4 regions of the Rhizobium sp. AN68 genome follow, and region 3 is predicted to be linked to each of the others. Evidence: predicted binding sites of a transcription regulator. Region 3 holds the regulator's gene; each other region holds the start of a gene.
The links. Region 3 encodes LexA, which represses DNA repair genes until DNA is damaged. Its sites were predicted from a motif close to TGTTCNNNNTGTGTTCNG; they were not measured.

Region 1: RBH71_RS23005 (putative DNA modification/repair radical SAM protein) is a predicted target of LexA. The motif match lies at 2,578-2,595, and genes of this name have one in related genera.
Region 2: RBH71_RS16020 (PA0069 family radical SAM protein) is a predicted target of LexA. The motif match lies at 2,816-2,833, and genes of this name have one in related genera.
Region 4: ruvC (crossover junction endodeoxyribonuclease RuvC) is a predicted target of LexA. The motif match lies at 1,761-1,778, and genes of this name have one in related genera.

What each region holds. Positions count from the first base shown of each region.
Region 1 covers NZ_JARWMI010000003.1:2,037,077-2,041,119, forward strand. Annotated here, with positions in the region: gene RBH71_RS23000 (UdgX family uracil-DNA binding protein) at 1-1,340, opposite strand, end outside; gene RBH71_RS23005 (putative DNA modification/repair radical SAM protein) at 1,340-2,572, opposite strand; gene greA (transcription elongation factor GreA) at 2,794-3,270, shown strand; gene RBH71_RS23015 (glycosyltransferase family 4 protein) at 3,362-4,043, shown strand, end outside.
Region 2 covers NZ_JARWMI010000003.1:623,197-627,239, forward strand. Annotated here, with positions in the region: gene RBH71_RS16010 (hypothetical protein) at 1-414, opposite strand, end outside; gene RBH71_RS16015 (ribonuclease HII) at 552-1,205, opposite strand; gene RBH71_RS16020 (PA0069 family radical SAM protein) at 1,543-2,700, opposite strand; gene RBH71_RS16025 (hypothetical protein) at 2,989-3,507, shown strand; gene RBH71_RS16030 (FAD-binding oxidoreductase) at 3,535-4,043, opposite strand, start outside.
Region 3 covers NZ_JARWMI010000003.1:1,268,798-1,272,840, forward strand. Annotated here, with positions in the region: gene RBH71_RS19230 (glutathione S-transferase family protein) at 1-490, opposite strand, end outside; gene lexA (transcriptional repressor LexA) at 929-1,651, opposite strand; gene RBH71_RS19240 (VOC family protein) at 1,863-2,744, shown strand; gene kdsA (3-deoxy-8-phosphooctulonate synthase) at 2,744-3,589, shown strand; gene eno (phosphopyruvate hydratase) at 3,737-4,043, shown strand, end outside.
Region 4 covers NZ_JARWMI010000002.1:908,234-912,276, reverse strand. Annotated here, with positions in the region: gene RBH71_RS07625 (methyl-accepting chemotaxis protein) at 1-1,572, opposite strand, end outside; gene ruvC (crossover junction endodeoxyribonuclease RuvC) at 1,820-2,332, shown strand; gene ruvA (Holliday junction branch migration protein RuvA) at 2,364-2,981, shown strand; partial or broken gene ruvB (Holliday junction branch migration DNA helicase RuvB) at 3,108-4,043, shown strand, end outside.

The DNA of each region.
Region 1 (4,043 bases), 770 kb from region 3:
AAAAGCGTCCGCTCCTCCTGCATCGGTATCGGGCGACCCCGAACCTCGGAGACCTTTTCCTTTCCGCCTGTCAGCGCATAAAGCGCAGTTGCACCCATGGCAACGATAAGCTTCGGCCGTACCAGCTCGATTTCCTTGTTAAGCCACCAGCGGCACTGCTGCACCTCGCCCGCATCCGGTCGTTGGTGAATGCGCCGCTTGCCGCGGGCCTCGTATTTGAAGTGTTTGACGGCGTTGGTGACATAAAGCTTTTTGCGGTCAATACCGGCTTCAACCAACGTCCGGTCGAACAGCTGACCAGCGGGACCGACGAAAGGTTTTCCGGCAAGATCCTCATGATCTCCCGGCTGTTCCCCGACGATCATCACTTTCGCATCTTCAGGTCCCATGCCGAACACTGTCTGCGTTGCCTTGCAATGCAGGGCGCAGCGCGTGCATTGGCCAGCCTCCCGCGCCAATGAAGCGAGCGTACCGTCTGGCGCCGCTGGCGGCTCTTCACGCGCCGAGGCCGCGGCCTGCAGGCGGTGATGGAATGGTTGCGGCTGGCTAGCAGCCTTCGCCGCCATCTCCAGCACCCGCGCCTCGGCACCGAGAACGAGACCTGGAATAAGCTCGGCTTCCGGCAAATTTTTCCAGTATTTCTTTGGCATCTCTGCCGTCATCGCTTTTATCTTCAGACGCGCCGGATTGAATATGTTGGCATAATAGGTTCGCCACAGCTCGTCGGTTTCATCCGTCAGCTCAGGCTTGGACGCGGCCTGCCGCGATGTCTCCAGCACGTTTCCGTCCCACCGCGCGGAGCCGTTCGGTGTCGCGATCAGCCAGTCCATATCCGTGAACCGCCGCTGGAAAAACGGGGCCGTGCGCTCGACGATGAAGTGATCCGGCTCGAACCATGCGACGAAGCGCCGCCGCCCGCCCTGCCCCTGCGGCAAGGATAATTCCTTGAAGCGAACAAAGGCCGTCATCTTGTGACAATCGCGGCGGACCGATTTTTCAAGCTGCCGGGCTTCGGAAACATCCGCATCGGACTTGAACTGCAGCAGGGCGCGATCCCGCTTCAGCCGCCACAGCAACCGGTAAAGCAGTGCGAAACGACCCGGATCGCTATGACAGATAATCGCTTGCGCCAACGTCACGAAGGAGGCTGGAACGGACACCTGCACGTCATCCGCACGGGCCGCCGGCAAAGGCTCTCCGGCAAAATCGAGAAGCCCGACTTTCTCATCCCGCAACCGCCAGTCAATCGCCTCCGGCGGCACATTGGCGGCGAGAGCCGCGCGCGCCGCATCACGCCACTCGCCGAAATCGCCCCGCCCTTCCAGAACCGGGCCGTACATCACAGCAGCGATAATTGTTCGGGCTGCGGAGCAAACATCGCTCGCAAATCCGGCCGTTCAGTCAGCTTGCCCGGCGTCCAGCCCTCGGCAACGATGAAGGCCTTCACCTTTTTCAGGGAAACGCCGAAGCGGGCAATATCCTCCAGCCGCAACCGTCGAATCCGGCGTGAAGACAGGATCGAGGCGACCGTCTTGGTACCGAAGCCGGGCACGCGCAGCAATATTTCGCGATCCGCCACGTTCACGTCCACTGGAAAACGGTCACGATTTTTCAGCGCCCAGGCAAGCTTCGGATCTATATCGAGATCGAGCATTCCGTTACCGCCGATCGCGGTTATTTCACCAATGTCGAACCCATAAAAACGATAAAGCCAGTCGGCCTGATAAAGCCTGTGTTCCCGCATCAAAGGCGGCTTGATGAGCGGCAGGTTCTTCGACGAATCCGGAATGGGGCTGAAAGCCGAATAATAGACGCGCCGCAAACCATAGCTGCCATAAAGCCGGGCGCTGGTGGACAGAATGGTGCTGTCATCAGCCCCATCCGCCCCAACGATCATCTGCGTGCTCTGTCCGGCAGGCGCAAAACGTTTGGTCTTTCGCGTCCTGACAGTCGGCTCCCCCGCCTCCTCGATCTTCAGGCGGATATCAGCCATCGAGCGGCGAATATTGGCGGGCTGCTTTTCCGGCGCAAAACGGCTGACGCCGCTATCAGTCGGCAATTCGATGTTGATCGACAGCCGGTCGGCGTAAAGCCCCGCTTCCTCAATAAGCTTTGGCGATGCTTCGGGAATGGATTTCAGATGGATGTAGCCGCGAAAACCATGCGTGACGCGCAGTTCCCGCGCCACCCGCACCATCTCTTCCATCGTATGATCGGAAGAGCGGATAATGCCGGAAGAGAGAAACAGCCCCTCGATATAGTTGCGCCGATAGAACTCCAGCGTCAGCCACACCACCTCCTCGGCAGTAAACCGCGCCCGCTCGACATTGCTCGAAGAACGATTGATGCAATAGGCGCAATCATAGATACAGAAATTGGTGAGCAAAATCTTCAGGAGCGAAATGCAGCGCCCGTCCGGCGCATAGGCATGGCATATGCCCGACCCCTCCGTGGAGCCAAGTCCGCCGGATGCAGCAGAGCTGCGTTTCGTCGTGCCGCTGGAGGCACAGGACGCATCGTATTTGGCCGCATCGGAAAGAATGGCAAGCCGTTGCCTGATTGACTTCTTCATGGTTATGTTCACTATATGTTCTATTGAAAAATGTCAATCTCATCTGTTAAAGCCCTGAACGAATGCAAGAAAATGCCCGTCTCAAATTTGCTGGCATTTCGTTGTCGTCTTCTGATATAGTCGGCTTAGTTATGATTTTGGCATGGTTCCGGAGTTCCCCTCCGGAACCTGTTTCTTTTTGTGTCTGCAAGTAAAGCGACAGGACTGCGAAGGATAAAAAAATGGTAGAAAAAGTACCGATGACGCACGGTGGATTCATCAAGCTGCAGGAGGAGCTGCGCTTTCGCCAGCAGGAGGAGCGCCCCCGTATCATCGAGGCAATTGCGGAGGCGCGCGCCCATGGCGACCTTTCGGAAAATGCCGAATACCACGCTGCCAAGGAAGCCCAGAGCCATAACGAAGGCCGCATCACTGAACTCGAAGACTTGACCGCACGCGCGGAAGTCATCGACCTTTCCAAGATGTCCGGTTCCAAGATCAAGTTCGGCGCCACCGTCAAGCTGATCGACGAGGATAGCGACGAGGAAAGAATCTATCAGATCGTTGGCGACCAGGAAGCCGATGTGAAGGCGGGACGCATTTCCATTTCCTCGCCCATCGCCCGCGCCCTCATCGGCAAGGAAGTCGGTGACAGCATCGAAGTCAACGCACCGGGCGGCGCCAAGGGTTACGAGATTCTCGCCGTACAGTGGGGCTGATCTGCCCTTTCATGCAATGCGCCCCTCGGGCGCATTGCATTGATATCCTGAACTGAACATCCTGCCTTAGCCGCAAAGACGGAAGCCCATCTTGTCCCACGCCAGTCTGAAAGATGTGCAGGTGCTTGCGCCGAACTTCAAGCGCAGGCTCTCCGGCGTTACCTCCACCATCGTGCAGCTTATTCCGGTACAAAACCGGCTGGGTCAGAAAGTGGCCGTCATCGGCCCCGGCCTGCCGCAGCATCTGCCACATGTGCGCTTCCGTGATCTGTGGCGGCTCTGGCAAAACGGCCCGCTCAGCGGTCCGCGCATCTGGCACGCCCGCCGCAATCTCGAAATGTTGCCGGGCATTCTCATGCGTGACGTGCTGCGCATGAAGCTGAAGCTGATGTTCACCTCGGCGGCGCAAAGGCGACATTCCGCCTATACCCGCTTTCTGATTTCAAAAATGGATGCGGTCGTCGCGACAAGCAGCCGCTCAGGCTCGTTTCTGGAAGTACCACACAGCGTCGTCATGCATGGCGTCGATACCGAGCTGTTTCATCCCGCAACCGGCCCGGAGGATACGATCGCTTCGACCGGCCTGCCGGGGCAATTTCTCATCGGATGTTTCGGACGGGTGCGCCACCAGAAGGGAACAGACCTTTTCGTGCGCGCCATGATCGAACTTCTGCCCGACTATCCCGAATGGACGGCCGTCATCTCCGGCCGCGTGACCGCAGAGCACAAGGCCTTCGCCGACAAGCTCGTGGCCGATGTCGCAGCAGCCGGTC
Region 2 (4,043 bases), 650 kb from region 3:
GTAACATTGGCTGAAGAACGGCGGACGCAGGGAGTTTCGGGTGATCCTCACCCGTTTCCACCGCAGAAGCGTGACGGCCATACACAGCGGATAAATCCCGAATATAACGCCACGCGCTATGAGCAGGTTCGAACCCGAACCAAGCTCCCGGGCGGCCAATGTGGGATCGTAAATGGTCGGAAGGGAGGCGGAGAGCCCCTGCGAAAATAGCAGAGTGATCAGGAGGAAGAGGGGCGGACTCAGTGTGTCGTCATACTGGTCCTCGAGCCGATCCGCGAGTTCGCTATCGGCGTAGCGCATCATGCTGAGCGGTGCGACGACCGATCGCCACATTGTCAGCGGATAGAAGAGGAGCCATGAAACCAGCTCGTAGAGAAGTTCCTCGAGCGACTTCAACAGTTTCATGAAATCCAAATCTCTTCTCCCAAGGCCCGTCAAGTCCACGCATTGAGATAGAATTCTACCAGTGGAGACGGAGATCGTCACCTCACGGCAGGGCGCTGAAATCCGGGGCGAGGCCGCATTCTCCGCTTCAGGATCGTGGTTTTCGATCAGTCCTGCTTCAGCGGCCTGAAACTCATCCGGTGCAGCGGGCAGGGCCCATGGCTTTCTATGGCGCGCAGGTGGGCTGGTGTGCCGTAACCCGCATGGCCTTCGAAACCATAGGAGCTGTGCACTACACCGGCCCGTTCCATCATCCGGTCACGGGTCACCTTGGCGATGATCGAAGCGGCGGCGATTGAGAGGGAGCGGGAATCGCCCTTGATGACGGCCTTCGACTCGCAGGTGATGCCCGGCGGCTTGTCGCGGCCATCTGCCAGCACGAGGGCTGGGGAGATTTCGAGGCCGAGTACGGCGCGACGCATCGCGTCGAGGCTGGCGCGCAGGATATTCATGGTGTCGATAAGACCGGGGCCAGAGGAGGCGACGGAAACGATCGATGTTTCCATGATTTGCAGAAACAGGCTTTCCCGTTTCAGCTTGGTCAGTTTCTTGGAATCGTCAAGACCACCAGGAATGTTGTCGGGATCGAGAATGACAGCTGCCGCAACCACTGGTCCCGCGAGAGGTCCCCGGCCTGCCTCATCCGTGCCGGCCACGGGCCAAAGCCCCTTCTTCCTCGCTTCAAGTTCGAAGGAGAAATCGGGTCCCGTATCGGCGAGATCAAAGAGGGCAGGAGAATCGGGTGTGGTGCGGCGTTTCATGCGGCAGAAACTTGCACACACACCCGATCTCCTGCAAGCCCCCGGAAGCGGGCGATGACGGGCGCGGCCAGCCGGGTCAAGGGGCGTGGCCAACCGTGCCCCTTAGGTCGTCATGACCTTTGATCCTCCAACGGGGCGGCGGAGGAAAAACGATCGCACGCGAGGCGGCGGGTTCCGGGGGTGATGTCCGACGGGCCAGGGAAAACCCGCCGGGCATTTCGTCAAGAGCATGGCTCCTTCAACAGGAAAGGGCCACCACTCCTTATGTGTCTGCACCGCTGGGTATCGTTGCGCGCATCGTAATGCGCCTTCGATCGGCCAAGCGGGCCTCATATTTTCAAAGCAGCGACAATTGCACGCCGGCACCTCCCGGCGGCACGAAGATATCGTCGCGCAGGTGAATGCCGCGGCGGATGAGGCCAAGCCGTTTCGTCGCCATTTCGAAACGCCTGCCGATCTGCCATGCATAGGGACCAGCACCCTTCATGCGTTTTCCGAATTCCGCATCGTAATCCTTGCCGTCGCGCATGGAGCGCACCAGCGACATGACATGCCGGTAGCGGTCCGGATAGTTGCGCAGCAGCCAGTCGCGGAAGAGGGGGCTGACCTCCAGCGGCAGGCGCAGCAGCACATAGGAGGCCTCCGTTGCGCCAGCGGCCTTGCCGGCTTCGAGAGTGCGTTCGATCTCATGATCGTTGAGTGCGGGAATGACAGGTGCCATCATCACCGCCACGGGAATTCCGGCATCCGTCAGCGCCTTGACCGCTTCCAGCCGCTTTTCGGGCGTGGCGGCGCGCGGTTCCATGCTGCGTGCCAGCTTGCGGTCCAGCGTCGTCACGGAAATACCAACCTTCACTAGACCCTTCTTGGCCATGGGCGCCAGAATATCGATATCCCGCTTGATCAGGGCCGATTTGGTGACGATGGCGACGGGATGGTCGGCCTTTGCCAGCACTTCCAATATCTGCCGCATGATGCGCCATTCGCGCTCGATCGGCTGATAGGGGTCGGTATTGGTGCCGATGGCAATGACCCGCGGCTTGTAGCCGGGCTTCGCCAGCTCCCTTTCGAGCAGCTTTGCCGCATCCGGCTTGGCGAAAAGCTTCGCCTCGAAATCCAGCCCCGCAGAAAGCCCCATATAGCTGTGCGTCGGACGGGCGAAACAGTAGATGCAGCCATGTTCGCAGCCGCGATAGGGATTGATGGAACGGTCGAAAGGGATGTCAGGCGATTCGTTGCGGCTGATGATGCTGCGCGGCTTTTCCACCTGCACTTCGGTGCGGAACTCCGGCAGCTCCTCGAGGGTCTGCCAGCCATCGTCGAAAACCTCCCGCTGCAGGGCCTCGAAGCGCCCGCCCGGGTTAAGTCCGGCACCACGCCCGCGACGACGGTCGATCTCGATGCGCAGGCCCGACGCATCGGCCAGCGCATTGGCAATGTCAGGCGTATGGCTCGGCTGGAAAGCAGCCTGCCCCGAAAGCGTATGGTCTCTCATCTGGATGCTCCCAGGGTGCCGCACGCCTCTCAAGGCAAGCCAACGCCCTAAACCGTTTCCACTCGAACCGGCGTTTCATTGCTTCTTCGAATGATTAAATTCCTACCGCAAAAATGAGAACATTACAAGAACAAAAAATGCAAAATCGATAGCTGGCACACCCGCGGCCGGGGTCTTGTTTGTGTCAATCCCACCTGAAGGTGGGTTAGAGTTAAGCCTGAACGGTCGCGGATTTTCTGACATCCAGTGCAGTGGCAATTTATTGTGCGATGCGTTAGAGCTATGCATATGTTGACAGTCATAATGGAATGCCGGGATCAGGAACCGGAACTGGCGCATACGCTGTCTGCGCTTGTAACCGGGGCCGTGGAAGGGCTGGTAAGCGACGTTGTGATCCTCGATCACGGTTCGCGCGATGGATCGTCGCGCGTCGCCGATGCCGCTGGCTGCCGTTTTTATGCGCAGTGGGATATTGAGGATGTCATGCGCTCGGCGCGCGGGCATTGGATCCTGCTGGTCGAACCGGGTGCGCGTCCGCAGAGCGGCTGGATCGAAGAGATTCTTGAATATGTGGCTGTCTGTGCCGAGCCCGCGCGTTTCTCGCCGTCCCGGTATCACAAGCGGCCCTTTTTCAGCCGGATAGTGCGCCGCCGTCCTCCCTTGGAATGCGGCTACCTGATGCCGAAGAAACATGCGGTGGCGATCGCAAAATCCGGCATGGGCCTGACACAGCTCGTGCACGCGCAAAAGCCGCGCCGCCTGAATGCGGAACTGGTTCCCGCCTGGACGGCGAGAACTTCCAACTAACCTGCAACGATGATGAAGCTGCTGTCCCTAGCGGGCGGTGATAACCTTGCCGGGGTTCATGATGCCGGCGGGGTCAAAGGCGTGTTTGATGCGTCGCATCAGGTCCATTTCAATGCCAGGCCTGATCGCGGCCAGTTCGTCGCGCTTCAACTGGCCGATGCCATGTTCGGCCGAAATCGAGCCGCCGAGCGACAGTACGATGCCGTGCACGATCTCGTTCATATCCCGCCAGCGACCGATGAATTCAGCTTTGTCCGCACCAACCGGCTGGGAAATATTGTAGTGGATGTTGCCATCGCCCAGATGGCCGAAGGCGCAGACGCGGGCGCCGGGAATGGCGGCAAGAACGGCCTTTTCCGCCGTTGCCATGAATTCCGGTATCTTCGACACCGGAACGGAAACGTCGTGTTTGATAGAGCCGCCTTCCGGCTTTTGCGCATCCGACATGCTTTCGCGCATATGCCAGAGCGCCTGACGCTGCGCTTCCGATGAAGCGATCACCGCATCCTCGACCAGCCCGGCCGAAAAACCGCGCT
Region 3 (4,043 bases):
ATGCAACCGGGCAGAAGAAAGCATCGACCGCCGTGAACTTTTGACCGGCAAGATATGGCCCGCCGAATTTTGTAAGACCCTCGCTCCACAACGCATCGATCCGCTTTATATCGGCCTTAAGTCCGGCATCGCCGCCCCTGGGTTTGACCCGAATGCCCACCGACATGGGATAGAGATTGCGCAGCGAGGAAAAGCCGGCATGCATCTCACTTGCGGCCGAACGCGACCAGGCCCTCGCATGCTTGTCGCTTGCCCAGACACCCTGGTGTCTTTCGGCAAGATATTCGACGATCGAAAGCGTTTCCCAAACCGTCATACCCTCGTCGACCAGGCAGGGCACCTTGCCCGTCGGCGAAAAGGAGGAGAAGGATACGCCTTCGCCGAACGGAATGAGCTTTTCATCAAAGGCGATACCGAGCGTGCGCATCAATACCCACGGCCGCAGCGACCATGAAGAATAGTTCTTGTTGGCTATATAAAGATCGTACATGGCGTATCTCCCGGATATGACGCGTATTTCTACACCTGCCAAGCGTTCACGGAATATCGAAAATTATCCATGGCTCCCATAAACGCCGTTGATGAATGGTGATGTGGGGCCGCTGAGAGCGCGCCTTCGATAAGTCACCCTTTGGTGACGACTAAAACTGACTGCGCAACACGACAGAACAACGTCGCTAAAAAACAGCGGATGGGATCGCTTCGACAATTACAGCGAGCAGCCCATTCGCCACCACGCCTGTAGCGAAACCGAAGCATCTTTATGGAGCAGGAACTCAGTTTAGAAAGGGCAACGCGCATAGGCTGGATGGCGCATATCCTCGTGCACCCGCAAAAGCCCGCCACGTTTGGAAAAAGCCAAACCCAATATAGGCGCCATCTTCACGATGACGCCTATTATAAAGTGAATACGTTCGGTTCGATAAGATCAATGGTAGCGGCGGATCAGCCCCACCAGCTTGCCCTGAATTTTAACCCGGTCGGGCCCGAAGATACGGGTCTCATAGGCTGGGTTTGCCGCCTCGAGCGCAATGGAGGCACCCTTGCGGCGGAAGCGCTTCAGCGTGGCTTCCTCGTCATCCACCAGAGCCACAACGATATCCCCGGGATTGGCGGTGTTGCCGTTGCGGATGATGACTGTGTCGCCGTCGAAAATGCCGGCCTCGATCATCGAATCACCCTTGACCTCAAGAGCGTAATGTTCGCCCGTGCCAAGCATGTCTACTGGCACGGCCACATCATGGGTGTTGTTCTGGATGGCGGAAATCGGTACGCCCGCAGCGATGCGGCCCATGACCGGCACGGTGACAGCGCCGCCCAGATCATTGGCCGGCGTCTTGGGGGCAGGGGCCGGTTCCGGCGTTTTGGGCTTGCCAAGGCTGCCTTCGATAACGCTTGGCGAAAAGCCGCGCTGCGGCCTTGCACCCGGCGTATAAGCCTCGGGCAGCTTGATGACTTCCAGCGCCCGAGCTCTATTCGGTAGCCGACGAATGAATCCTCGCTCTTCGAGAGCGGTTATCAGGCGGTGGATGCCGGATTTCGAAGCAAGATCGAGTGCGTCCTTCATTTCATCGAAGGAGGGCGGCACGCCGGACTCTTTCATTCGTTCATGAATGAAGAGAAGCAATTCCTGCTGTTTGCGCGTGAGCATGAGGAAAACACCCTTTAGAATCGTAGTGGAAGTCGCGAAACAAATACAGAACGAACACTATATGTTCCATATGTGTTCTGCAATCCCCTAAAATTTCGTGAAGGTGCCATCTGTTGCTGTGATGATTTGCCTCATAGCACGCAATTGTGCTTTTGTGCGGTCGAAACCGTCCCGGCATGCTCCGGGCGGAAGGCCAGCAGGATACATTTTCATGACGAAACCCTATAGCGTTGACCATCTCGTTTTGCCCGTGGAAGTCATAGGCGTCGCCGTGAAGCGCCTCGTCAGTCTTGGCTTTACGGTTGCGCCGGAGGCTCTGCATCCTTTCGGCACCCAAAATGCCTGCGTATTTTTCGCCGATGGCACCTATCTGGAGCCGCTCGCAATTACTGATCCGGCTAAATATAATGCGTCAATAGAGAGGGGTGATGTTTTCACTGGCAGGGATGTGGCCTTCCGGCAACGGGACGGGCAGGAGGGTTTTTCGGCTCTTGTCGCCAGGACTGAAGACGCCTTGGTTGACCATGAGCGGTTTCGGGCAGCCGGCCTTTCGGCGGGCGATGTTTTCGAGTTTTCGCGGCCTGTTCGGATGCCGGATGGCTCGCAAGGCGAGGCGGCGTTCCGGCTTGCTTTTGCTGCAAGCGGGGCGGCCGCGGATTTCTTTTTGTTCAGTTGTCAACGGGTTCAAGCCCTTCCGGGCGATCGCACCATGCTGGAGCGCCACGCCAATGGTGTCACCGGCCTCAGTGAAATCGTCCTGTTTACCGGCGGCGATATGAAGGTGGCGGGCCTGATCGAGACGGTGTTTGGCTGTGAAGGCAAATGGTCTCCGGGCGGTGATATGGTTTTCGCGACCGGCAATGCCAGCATCAGATTGACCGGAAAACCGGCTTTCAGCGGGCAGGCCCTGAATGCTCAGGATGGCAACGAAGGCGGATTGCGCGGCGCGGGCATTGTCTTTTCGTCACACGATCTTGCCGTGACAGAGGCGGTGCTTGCTGCTAATGGCGTGTCCTGCGCAAAAGCGGACGGCCGTCTGGTGGTGCCCGCAGCACCCGGTCAGGGTGTTGCCTTCGCCTTCGAGGAAAAATGATGAGCGTTACGAACAATCTTAAAGTCACCGCCGGCGATGGCGCCAGCAAGGTTTCCTTCTCGAATACCGAGCGGTTTTCGCTGATTGCCGGCCCCTGCCAGATGGAAAGCCGCGAACATGCCTTCATGATCGCTGGCGTCCTGAAGGAGCTTTGCGACAAGCTGGGAATAGGGCTTGTCTACAAGTCCTCTTTCGACAAGGCGAACCGCACTTCGCTTTCCGGAAAACGCGGCATCGGCCTGGATAACGCGATGCAGGTTTTTGCCGATCTCAAAAAGGAATTCGGTTTTCCTGTTCTGACCGACATCCACACGGAAGAGCAATGCGCCATCGTTTCCGAGGTGGTGGACGTGCTGCAGATTCCGGCGTTCCTCAGCCGCCAGACCGATCTTCTCGTTGCTGCCGCCAAAACCGGCCGCATCATCAACGTCAAGAAAGGCCAGTTTCTGGCGCCCTGGGACATGAAGAACGTGCTCGCCAAGCTCAATGAGAGCGGCAATCCGAATGTGATGTTGTGCGAGCGCGGCGCGTCCTTCGGTTACAACACGCTGGTTTCCGACATGCGCTCTTTGCCGATCATGGCAGCGCTCGGCGCACCTGTCGTGTTCGATGCCACCCATTCGGTGCAGCAACCGGGCGGGCAGGGCGGCTCCACAGGTGGCCAGCGCGAATTCGTCGAGACGTTGGCGCGTGCGGCCGTTGCGGTTGGCGTGGCCGGCCTCTTCATCGAGACGCATGAGGATCCGGACAATGCGCCGTCAGACGGCCCTAACATGGTCCACTTGAAGGACATGCCGAAACTGCTCGAAAAGCTTCTGGCTTTCGACGCGATTACGAAAGCCTGATCGGCTGACCGTGACGGCGGGCACTTTTGTGCCAATCGATTTTAATGGCGGGCGGGCCGTTTCCGCTGCCCACCGTCATTGTAATTTCTTCGCCATCGTCTAAGACAGGCGACGGAAAATATCTGTTCCATTCCCAAGGGAGAGACCATGACTGCCATTACCGATATCATCGCGCGCGAAATTCTCGACAGCCGCGGCAATCCGACCGTTGAAGTCGACGTTTATCTCGAAGACGGCTCCATGGGCCGTGCCGCCGTTCCCTCCGGCGCCTCCACCGGCGCGCACGAGGCGGTTGAGCTGCGCGATGGCGGCAAGCGTTATCTCGGCAAGGGCGTGGAAAAGGCGGTCGAAGCCGTCAATACGGAAATCTTCGACGCGATTGGCGGTTTCGACGCTGAAAACCAGATCCAGATCGACCAGATGATGATCGCGCTCGACGGCACGCCGAACAAGT
Region 4 (4,043 bases), on a different contig from region 3:
GAGCTGGTCTGCACCTACCCGCATTTCCTCCGAGCCGCCGCGAACGGCGGCGGAATTGCCGCCGATGGCCTGCATGGTCTCGCTGAGCCTTGCAAGCGCCGTATTGAAGTTGTGGCGCAGACTTTCAAGATCGTCTGGGAAGACAGTCTCAATGCGATAGGCGAGATTGCCGCTTGCCAGTCGATCCAGCCCTTCGTCAAGAGAACGCACGACCATTTGCAGCGTGCCGGCCTCGGCCTCTCGTTCCGCAAGATGTGCGCGGCGTGCCGTTTCGGCTTCCTCGCGCGTGCGGGACGTGGTCGCTTCCATTTCCCGCTGCAAAATGAGTTTTTCGCGGAAACTGCCAAGCGCGCGCGCCATGCGGCCGATCTCGTCCTTGCGGTCCTGATTGCCGATCTCGGCATCGAGACGGCCTGCCGCCACTTCGCCGGTCAGCCCGGCCAGCTTCTCCAGCGGTGCGAACAGGCGCCGTGCAAAAAAGGCGGTTGCCGCGCACATCGCTGCCAGAACGCAAAGGCCGATGACGGCTAGCGTGCCGGCAATCGAAATGGAACCGGCGTTCAACTCACTGCGCAACATGCTTTCCACCGCGAGGTATTTTTCACCGGCAAACGAGAAGGCGCGGGCATAGGCATTGGCTTCGCCGTCCGGACGGTTGATCTTGGCGATCGTCATGCCGGACGTATTGAGTGCTTGTGCATGGAAGCCATAGATTGCCGGATTAAGGCTGACGAGACCGTTGCCGTCCACGCCCAGAACCTTGCCATCGGCGGAAACGATCGCGGATTGTTCGGAGCTGCCGGCGGAGATGCCTTTCGCGAGGATCTGGCTGAAGACCTCTTGTTTGACGCGGAAGAGAACGATGCCCTTGAACGCACCGAATTTGACTACCGGAATGCCGAAATAGATGCTGGCCTCTTTAGTCGCGGCGTCGATGCGCAGGCCGGAGAAACTCGTCTGCGCCACGTCGTTCACGGCTTTTCCTGCGTTGGTGGCTCCGCGCGCAAAAGCAGCCCCAAGGCCGCTATCCGCCCAGGCGCCACCCGTGACGGTTTCCCCGAAAGCCGGTCCTTTCAGATAGGAGTAATAAACCGTGCCGGCCGGATCGATGAAGAGAACATCGCTGAATGGGGTTCCCTTGAGGTAGCCGCCGATATCCGTCTGGGTTTTTTCATGGGTGGAATAATAAAAGCCGCTCGGATTTTCGGGCTTGATGAGCTTTTCTTTCTCTCCGTAGGGGTTTTCCTTGACGAAGACGCGTTGCAGTTCCGCCTTTGCGTCGCCGGAACTCTTCTGCACGGTGCCCCAGCCGCTGCGCATGGAAACTACCGCCATCTGCAGGGATTCGATCTTGGCGATGGAATCCGCCTGCGTTTCAAGCTGCTCAAGGCGTTCCTGCAGCATGTCGCCCCTGAAGACGAGAATGCTCTCCATGGATTTCGACGCCTGTTCCTCGAGAACGCCGCTGCTGCTTTGATAGCCGAGAAGCGTGAGAGCCCCGGTCGAGATCGTCATCAGCGCAAGGAAAATCACGAGCACTTTGGTGGATATGGAATGAAAACGGTTCAGCATGGCCGATGCAGCCCTCAATGCCGTATCACTTCCCGCACCATGCATTGATGGCGCCACCGGATGGCTGATATGGCGAAAATATTGCGCTGCGGATCATCATGTCCGCAGCTCCCCTTTTTGATTTTGTGCGGGAACAATGCGGTACGCGGTTTAAGCAGAGGTAAATGCTGCACTGCAAATTTGATCAATGTTGTCGTTTTGTTCACTTATCGCTGGCAGGGTCGCAGCCGAAAAGATAGGGTGGCTTATGCAAAAGACGATTCGAATCATCGGTATCGACCCCGGGTTGCGGCGCACCGGATGGGGTGTCATCGAAACCTTCGGCAACAGCCTTCGGTTTGTCGCTTCCGGCACTGTGACATCGGATGGTGATATGGATCTCGCCTCCCGCCTGTGCCAGCTGCATGATGGGCTGGCGGATACCGTTCACAGCTATCAGCCCGATGAGGCGGCGGTGGAGCAGACGTTCGTGAACAAGGATGCTGTCGCCACGCTGAAGCTCGGTCAGGCGCGCGGCATTGCCATGCTGGTTCCGGCGCGGGCAGGGTTGCCTGTTTTCGAGTATGCGCCGAACGCGGTCAAAAAAGCCGTCATAGGTGTTGGGCACGGCGAAAAGCAGCAAATCCACATGATGCTGAAAATCCTGATGCCGAAAGCAGAATTCAAGGGTAACGATGCGGCGGACGCCTTGGCGATCGCAATCTGCCACGCCCATAATCGCGGCGGCGACAGGATGGCGCGGCTATTGGCGGCCGGTTGAATATTGAAGTCTCATTGCAGCGGGCGGCATCATGATCGGAAAACTTAAAGGCACCATCGAGGAAATCGGTACGGATTACGTGCTGGTGGATGTGCACGGCGTTTGTTACGTCGCCTATTGCTCGGCGCGCACACTCTCAAAAATAGGTTCCGCTGGTGAAGCGGTCGTCCTCTTCATCGAAACCTATGTGCGCGAAGACCAGTTGAGGCTGTTCGGCTTTTTGTCCGCACTTGAGCGGGAATGGTTCAATCTCCTGCAGAGCGTGCAGGGGGTCGGTTCGAAAGTGGCGCTGGCCGTCTTGTCTACCCTGTCGCCTTCTGAACTCGCCAATGCGATAGCGCTGCAGGACAAGGTGATGATTTCGCGTGCGCCGGGCGTAGGGCCGAAGGTGGCGGTGCGCCTCGTTACCGAGCTTCGCAACAAGGCGCCTGCCTTTGCAGGAGAAGCTTCGGCTTCCATCGGGCTCAAGCAGGAACTTGGCGAGGGTGTCGCCTCCGCGCCGGTGGCGGATGCCGTGTCGGCGCTCACCAATCTCGGCTATTCACGCGATCAGGCCGCAAATGCCGTTGCGGCAGCGCTGAAGAACGGCGGGGAGGGCGGCGACAGCGCCAAACTCATCCGGCTCGGCCTGCGCGAACTTTCACGCTAAGCTGCGCGCAGCAAGCGAACGAAGCCGGGTGCGATGCTGAATTTCGTGAAGCGCCTTCGTGCGACAGTCGTGATATAGCGGCGAAGACCATCTCTTGAATTGGTTTAGAACAATGGAATGCCCTCTATGAGCGATGCGGACAGACTGATTTCGGCGGACAAGCGCGGTGAAGATATCGACACCACAATGCGCCCGCAGTCGCTGGACGATTTTACCGGCCAGGCCGAGGCTCGCGCCAATCTCAAGGTGTTTATCGAGGCGGCAAAGAACCGTGGCGAGGCGCTGGACCATGTGTTGTTCGTCGGGCCTCCCGGTCTCGGCAAAACCACGCTGGCGCAGATCATGGCCAAGGAGCTTGGCGTCAACTTCAAGTCCACCTCTGGACCAGTGATCGCCAAGGCTGGCGACCTTGCCGCACTTTTGACCAATCTCGAGGAGCGCGATGTGCTCTTCATCGATGAAATCCATCGTCTCAACCCGGCAGTCGAGGAAATTCTCTATCCGGCAATGGAGGATTTCCAGCTCGACCTCATCATCGGTGAGGGCCTGCGGCCCGCTCGGTGAAGATCGATCTTTCCAAGTTCACCCTCGTTGCCGCGACCACGCGTCTTGGTTTGCTGACAACGCCGCTGCGCGACCGCTTCGGCATTCCTGTCCGTCTGGCCTTCTACACTGTCGACGAGCTGGAACTGATCGTTCGGCGCGGCGCGCGGCTGATGGGTCTGAACATGACCGACGATGGCGCACGCGAGATAGCAAGGCGTGCACGCGGCACGCCGCGCATCGCCGGACGGCTCTTGCGCCGGGTTCGCGATTTCGCTGAGGTGGCACGGGCGGAAGCCGTCACCCGTGAGATTGCCGACGAAGCACTGACGCGGTTGCTTGTCGACAAAATGGGTCTCGATCAGCTGGACATGCGCTATCTGACCATGATCGCGGTCAATTTCGGCGGCGGCCCTGTTGGTATCGAGACCATCGCCGCTGGCTTGTCGGAGCCGCGTGATGCGATCGAAGACATCATAGAACCCTACATGATCCAGCAGGGTTTCATCCAGCGCACGC